2 regions of the uncultured Caballeronia sp. genome follow, and region 1 is predicted to be linked to the other one. Evidence: predicted binding sites of a transcription regulator. Region 1 holds the regulator's gene; the other holds the start of a gene.
What was found. Region 1 encodes LexA, which represses DNA repair genes until DNA is damaged. Its sites were predicted from a motif close to ACTGTATNNNNATACAGT; they were not measured.
Positions count from the first base shown of each region.

Region 2: imuA (translesion DNA synthesis-associated protein ImuA) is a predicted target of LexA. The motif match lies at 2,208-2,225, and genes of this name have one in related genera.

Region 1 is NZ_CAXTGZ010000128.1:9,591-13,461, forward strand. Features, by position in the region: gene ACFFAR_RS11330 (universal stress protein) at 100-606, shown strand; gene ACFFAR_RS11335 (DUF2939 domain-containing protein) at 640-1,257, opposite strand; gene ACFFAR_RS11340 (hypothetical protein) at 1,382-1,786, opposite strand; gene lexA (transcriptional repressor LexA) at 1,982-2,647, opposite strand; partial or broken gene ACFFAR_RS11350 (sulfate ABC transporter substrate-binding protein) at 2,933-3,871, shown strand, end outside.
Region 2 is NZ_CAXTGZ010000072.1:12,464-16,334, forward strand. Features, by position in the region: gene ACFFAR_RS07315 (ABC transporter ATP-binding protein) at 1-171, opposite strand, end outside; gene ACFFAR_RS07320 (ABC transporter substrate-binding protein) at 182-1,243, opposite strand; gene ACFFAR_RS07325 (enoyl-CoA hydratase/isomerase family protein) at 1,291-2,052, opposite strand; gene imuA (translesion DNA synthesis-associated protein ImuA) at 2,314-3,021, shown strand; partial or broken gene ACFFAR_RS07335 (DNA polymerase Y family protein) at 2,951-3,871, shown strand, end outside.

The DNA.
Region 1 (3,871 bases):
CGCGTCATGTTGCCCGATGGCACGGGGCAACACGCGCAATACGTTGAAGACTGTTTTTTTCGATGCCCTTTGCTGCCACGAGCAGCGCGGAGAACCACCATGGCAAGCTACCGAAAAATCCTGCTGTGCTACGACGGCTCCCGCGAAGGACGCAAGGCGTTACGCGACGGCGCAAATCTCGCGCTCGAGCTGAAAGCCGAAACCCATCTGCTGGCCGTTGTCGATATGCGTTCGAGCATCGCGCAAAGCGCGGGCCTCCTCACCGACATGGCCTGCGGGCGCTTTGAAGACGCGGCCCGCGACATCCTGCACGAAGGCGTGGATTGGCTGACCGAGCGTGGTGTACATGCCGAGGGTCATTTTGCGTTCGGGCATCCTATCGATGAGATTGCCGGGCTTGCGCAAAGTCTTCAGGTGGATCTGGTCGTGGTGGGACACCGTTGCCGCACCGGGCTGGCGCGGTGGTGGATGGGCGCGGGGAACACGCCGCTGATGGACCGCGTGTCGTGCAGCATTCTGGTGGCCGTGTCGCCGACCGGATCGACGGCCGAGCAGGAAGATGCCGCCCACGCCGCAGTCCCCGTCAAGGCCGAAGTGAGTGTGTGAGGATGCAGGGCGTCAAGGTACCTGAAGCCCGGTTCATCCGTTCAACTCGATGCCGACCAGCTTCCACGAGAACAGGCCGTATCGTTTGAGAATGGCCGAATAGCGCGCGTCACCGGCGCCGTGCCGGTAGTTCACCGTGAACGTGTCGAAGCTTCTATAACCCGCCGTTGTTTGTGGCGGCTGCTTGGGCGCCGGTTGCGCCGGCGCGCTCGTGACAGGCGGAGATTGCTGTGCGCTGGGTGCCGTGCCAGGTGTGGCGGAATCGGGCGAGGGCGGAGCCGGCGGTTTCTCGCCGGGATCGCCTCGCGGCGGTATGCCGTTCAGGATTGCCGCCACGCCATCCGGCGTTGCGTACGAATCCACGAGTGGACCGATCAGCGCGGCGCCAATCATTGCGCCCAGCAACGCCAGCGGATTGCCGCTTTTACGTACATCGATCTTCCGGGTAAGCAGTTGCCCGACTTGTTCCTTCAGACTCTCTCGCAGCAGCGGAAAATCCACGTACGCGTTCACCGTCTCGGCATCGCGCGTATCGGCGGCGCGTTTCATGCGGTCCAGCGCAATATAAGGTGATGCGTAAAGTAGTCCGAGCGCTGCGACGGCCGCAATTACGATCAGTGCGGTCAGAACGGATTTGCTGATGCGAGACATACGTCAGGGTGCCTTCGTGAGTTCGAGGTGATTGACGACGACCAACTGACAACCAATCTCAATTGACCGCGCCGTCACGAAATCTATCCCTCAAACTCGAACAATCACGAGGATTACCTGAAGTTCACGCAAGAAGACCGCCTTCGACACCCGCGCGTTCTTCGTCGATATAACGGTCGATCATGCGCGAAACCGCTTCAATGTTGCCCACCATGATCACGCGCGATTCGCCTCGATAAACCCGCACCGGCGCACGGCGCTCGGCTTGCGCATGAACCGACGCGCTGAGCGACACCCGTGCAAACGCAGGTTGCCGCGAAGGCAGCACAGGCGGTTCGTCGAACATGTCCGGCGTGTTTGTGTCCTTCCGTATCTTGCAGGAGATCAGCGCGCGCAGATGACGAAAGCGGCCGAACTCGCGGAATTGCCTGAATGAAAGCGGCGACCGTGCTGCGGGCGCGAAAGAAGCTGACGCAGCCGACGAAGCAGATAAAAACGAGGCAGAAAACAGGCGGGCAAATCGTTCCATGATGTTTCTCCGTGAACAATAGGGTGCGCGCCGGTTCATCGCGGATGCGATGTCCGTCACGCTTTATAAGGCCGGAAATTCAACCGCGGCGCGGCTGGTAGCGGGAGCGCCCGCCGCCGCAGAGCGGATCAGAAAGCAGCAATCAAAAGACGAGAATCAGAGCGTGACCATCAAGCCGGCCGCGCTCGAAGCACATCACAATTCGCCGGATCGGATCAGTCCGACAGCGATACCTTCAAGTGCGAATTCGTCGCTACCCGAAGCCACGAAGATGTTTTCGTAATCGGGATTCTCGGCGATCAGTTCGACGCCGTCCGGGCGACGCTTCCAGCGTTTCACCGTCACGTCGTCACCGAGCCGCGCGACGACGATCTGGCCGTCTTTTGCCTCGTTCTTCTTCTGCACTGCGAGCAGGTCACCGTCGAAGATGCCGGCGTCGCGCATGGAAAGCCCGCGAACCTTCAACAGGTAGTCGGGCTTGCTCGAGAACAGTGCCGGGTCACAAGCGAAGTGCTGCGAGATATGTTCCTGCGCAAGGATCGGGCTGCCTGCAGCCACGCGCCCAACCAGCGGCAGGGACAATTGCATGATGCTCGCGTGCGGCAATGTGAACTGATGCGGTCCGTCATCAGGACCTGGCTGGTTCAGCAACCGGATGCCGCGTGAGGAACCCGCCGCCAGCTCGATCACGCCTTTACGGGCCAGCGCACGGAGATGCTCTTCGGCGGAATTGGCCGAACTGAAACCGAGTTCTGCCGCGATCTCGGCGCGCGTGGGCGGAAATCCCGTGCGCTCGATTGCGCGCTGGATCAGTTCGAAAACCTCTTGCTGCCGCGCAGTCAGTTTGCTTGTCTTGGTCACGTGCTTTAGCCCCTTGTCTGGTCCGCCACCCACTGTATGGATGAACAGATGCCTGTAGTTTTATACAGTATTCGCCGCTTTTCAAGCTTTACTTTAAGTTCGGCGTCGTCCAGACCACACAGAGGGCGGAAACAGGCTGCTCCAACACCCGTTTAGCGGTCGCAACGCCGCTGCCAGCCTTCATTAGCACTTTTTGATCTAAAAACATGAAGAACAATTATTTTTAATAATGAAAGGCCGTCGATAGACTCAGCCCATCGAATACCATAAGACGGAGAACGGGGAATGTTGAGTCGTAGATCGGGGTGGGGCGTGCGTGCCAGGAAACTGCTCGCAACGGCGGTTATCGGGGCTGCGTCGGGAATCGGGATGATCGCGCAAGCGCACGCCGATACGTCGTTTCTCAACGTGTCGTACGACCCGACGCGCGAGTTGTATCAGGACTTCAACCAGGCTTTTGGCAAGAAATGGAAGGCCGAGACCGGCGAGACGGTCACGTTCAAGCAGTCGCACGGTGGGTCGGGCGGTCAGGCGCGCTCGGTTCTGGATGGCTTGCAGGCTGACGTGGTAACGCTGGCGCTGGCTTATGACATCGATGCATTGTCGGCCAAGGGTCTGGTCGCGCAGGACTGGCAGAAGCGTTTGCCGGACAACGCGTCGCCTTATACATCGACTATCGTGTTCCTCGTTCGTAAGGGCAACCCCAAGCAGGTCAAGGACTGGCCGGATCTGCTGAAGCCGGGTGTATCGATTGTGACGCCGAATCCGAAGACTTCCGGCGGCGCGCGCTGGAACTACCTCGCGGCATGGGCATACGCCGAACATTTGCCAGGTGGCAATGCGACGACCGCCAAGGATTTCGTGACCAAGCTCTATAAGAACGCCGGCGTGCTCGACTCAGGCGCGCGTGGCGCCACCACGAGCTTCGTGCAACGCGGTCAGGGCGACGTGCTGATCGCCTGGGAAAACGAGGCGTTCCTGTCGCTGAAGGAATTCGGCGCGGACAAATTCGAGATCGTGGTGCCCTCGGTGAGCATTCTGGCTGAGCCGCCGGTGGCCGTCGTCGACAAGGTCGTCGACCGTCATGGCACACGCAAGCTGGCCGAGGCTTACCTCAAGTACTTGTATAGCGAGGAAGGGCAGGAGATTGCGGCGCGCAATTTTTATCGTCCGCGTTCGACAACGGTTCCGGCCGCGCTCACCAAGCAGTTCCCGAAGATCAAG
Region 2 (3,871 bases), on a different contig from region 1:
GCTGGGCGCGACCAGCCCCGAAATCATCTGGAGCAGCGTGGTCTTGCCCGACCCGGAAGGACCGAGCAGCGTCAGGAATTCGCCGGCCTGCACGGTCATGCTGGTCGGCTCCAGCGCGACGGTATCGCCGTAACGCTTGGTCAGCCCGATCGCTTCCAGTTTTGCGCTCATCGTTGCACCTTTACGAAATGATCCACGAATTGAAGCGTTCAGTGACCTTCTGGCGATTCTCCTGCCACCACTGCGGACTTGGCAGCTTCATGTCGCGGATGTTGTCCGGCGCAGTCGGTAACAAGGGAACGCGCTGCGGCGGGATGGTTTCGAACGATTTGCGGTTGGTGGGTCCGTAAGCAAGTGTCTGCGTGAGGAGCGCCTGACGCTTTGCGTCCGCGCAGAAGCGCACGAACTGCTTCGCCATCTCGGCGCGCGGCGTGCCTTTGGGAATACCCCATCCTTCGATGGAATAAAGGCCCTGATTCCAGACGATCCTGACCGGCGCACCGCCGTCGATCGCGGACTGCGCGCGGCCGTTCCATAGTGAAATCATGTCGACGTCGCCACTCTGGATTGCCTGCATGGACTGCGCACCCGAAGTCCACCAGATCGCAATATGCGGTTTGATCTTGTCGAGACTCTTGAATGCGCGGTCGACGTCGAGCGGATAGAGCTTGTCGAGCGGCACGCCGTCGGCGAGCAACGCTTGCTCCAGCGTGTCGAGCGGACTGCGCCGCAGGCAGCGGCGGCCCGGAAAACGCTTGACGTCCCAGAAGTCTGTCCACGATTTCGGGCCGTTCGCCTGGAATTTGTCGGTGCGGTACGCGAGCACCGTGGAATACACGTCCACGCCCAGCCAGTTGGGCGTGATCGCTTCGGGCATCACATCCGGGAAGTCCGACGGCTTGAGGCCGATCGGCTCCATCAGGCCCTTCGCTTCGAGGTATGGAATGTCGGCGGAGAGCGTGAGTGTGGTCACGTCCCACACATAGTTTTTCGTCTTTACCATCGCTTCGAACTGCGCGACCGGCTGCGACTCGCGTGCGACGCTTACCACCTTGATGCCCGTCGCTTTTTCGAACGGATCGTAGAACGCCTGACGATACGCGAGCGTATAAGGGCCGCCCGGGTCCGACACGACAATCTGCTTGTCATCCGCGCGGACCAGCACCGGCATTGCACCCGCGAGCGCAAGTGCGCCTGCACCCTGCAACAGCCGGCGCCGCTTTTCGTTGAAGTGTTGCGTCATTGCCATGGTCTCCCGCTCGATGGTTCAGTAGATGAAACGCGACCGGCTCACTTCGCGCGCTTGCGGAAGAACTCTTCCATCATGCGAGCGGGTTCGCCCGAATCGTAGGCTTCGCGCTGAATGCGAGCGCCCGCTTCTATGCAGTCCTGAAAACCCGGCTCGGTCATTTCGCGGAATCGCTGTTTATCCAGACGCATTGCAACCGGCGGTTTGTTGCCCAGGTCGGTCGCGATCTCGAGCGCTTTTTCCAGTACTTTTTCTTCGGCCACGATGTGGTGAATCAGGCCGATCTGCTTGCATTCATCGGCGTCCATCAGGCGGCCCGTGAGCGTCAGTTCGATCGTGCGCGACATGCCGAGCATGGAGTTCATGATCCACGGACCGGTCGTGCTCGCGATACCCGCGTTGATTTCCGGCTGGCCCATGCGCACGCCCGGATGACCGACGCGGATGTCGCCAAGCAGCGCCACCTGGAACGCCGAGCCCGCTGCCGTGCCGTTCAGCGCCATCACCAGCGGCTTCTTGAGGCCGCGCAGCGCAGCGTAGTAACGCTGCCATTCCTTGACCCAGGCGACCGCACGTTCGCCGTCGAAGTCATGGGCCTCCGAGAGATCCTGCCCGGCGGAAAAGGCGCGGTTGCCTGCGCCCGTCATGATGATCGCCGTGACATTGTCGTCAGCGTCGAAGCGTTCCAGTGCGTCGATGATCGCGTTGCGCATCGGCGTGGTCCACGCATTGAGTTTTTCCGGACGATTGAGCGTGATGATCGCTACACGTTCATGGCGGGATACCAAAATGTCTTCAGTCATTTTTTATCGCATCGCAATAGTTGTTGGGTGACATTCAATATACGTTGAGCAAAAACAGAGCGCAAGCAGGAGTTTTCACCTGTCTGCCGGCGTGACACACGCGCTTAAGAACTGTCCTATTGATTTCCCGGGTGGAGAATTCCTGCGCTAGAATTACTGTATATTTGTACAGTACTCAGCAAGAGGTCCCCCGTGAACTCCGCCTTCGGCAATCCAGAGAAACTCCCGCAGTCCAGCAAGGCGTCGTGCCGTCTCGACGCCCTGATCGACTCGACCACGCATCCCGGTTTTGGGGGAATCGCCTTGTGGCGCGGGTCGCAGCTTGCCCGCTCGCACGGACAGACGGTCGACACGGGCTATGCCGTGCTTTCCGCTGAATTGCCCGGCGGCGGCTGGCCGCTGGGCACGCTGATCGAGTTGCTGGTGCAGCAGCCGGGCGTGGGCGAAGTCAGGCTGCTGCGCCCGGCGCTCGCCGCCGTGAGCAAACGCCCGATCGCGCTCGTGCAGCCGCCCCATATTCCGAACTCGCTTGCGTTCGCCTACCTGGGCGTGCCGCTCGACAAACTGCTCCGGTTGCGTGCGGCAAAAATGGCCGATGCCCTCTGGTCAGCCGAGCAAATTCTCAAGGCCGGCAGTTGCGGCGCACTCGTTTTCTGGCAGCAACATATGCGCACCGAGTCGCTGCGGCGTCTGCACCTGGCCGCGCAGTCGTCCGAAACACTGTTCATGGTGGTGCGCCCGCTTGCGTGCGCGCCGGATTCGTCGCCGGCTACGTTGCGGCTGGCGGTGCGTCCGGCGGGCAGCGGCATTGTTGTCGATGTCATCAAGCGCAAAGGCCCGATCCGCACCGAAAGACTGTCCGTCACCCTGCAACCTTCTCCCATTTTGTTGAGCCCCCATGCCCGTGTACGTCGGCATCCATCTACCGCGGTTGTCGCTGGAAGTGTTCCGTCCACGCTGGTCGCGTAGGCCTGAACACGGCTGCGTCGTCCTCGACCACGACAAGGTCCTGATCGCGGACCCGGGTGCTCGCGAGGCTGGCGTGTGCCTCGGCATGAAGCGCGGCGGCGTGCTCACGTTGGCGCCCGACACGCTGATGTTCGAGCGCGACCTGGTCAAGGAACAGGACGTGATGCGCGAGGCCGCTTTTTCGTTGATGAAGTTCTCGCCCATGGTCGCGTTGTGCGACGAGGAAACCATCGTTGTGGATGTGACGGCGAGCTTGCGGCTGTTTGGCGGTATCGTGAAGTTGTGCCAGCAGATGCGGGATATCGTCGATGCAATCGGTCTCAGTGCGCGCGTGAGTACATCGCCGACGGGTCAGGGCGCCTGGCTGCTTGCCAAAAGCGCGGGCCGTGCCCACATCAGGCGGCGCGTGCTGAAAATGGCGTCGCTCGAACGTAAGCTCGGCGCGCTGCCGTTTCAATCCGTACAGGAAGTGCGCGCGTTCGCCGACTGGTTTTCGGGGCTCGGCTGCAAGACGCTGAACGACATCCGGCGCCTGCCGCGCGCCGGCCTGAAAAAACGCTGCGGCGTCGCGCTGCTCGACTCACTGGATCGCGCTTACGGCATCGCGCCCGAGTTGTACGAGTGGCTGGCCGTGCCGCCGGCGTTCAGTGCGCGTATCGAGTTGCCGGATCGCATCGAAAATGCGGAAGCCATGCTGTTTTCCGCGCGCCGGCTGATCGTGCAAATGTGCGGCTGGCTGAGCACGCAGCAACTCGCGCTCACGCACGCCACGCTCACGCTGGAACATGAGCGCGGGCGCAGCGCCATCGACCCGACGATCATCCAGATCGCGCTTGCCGAACCGACCTGG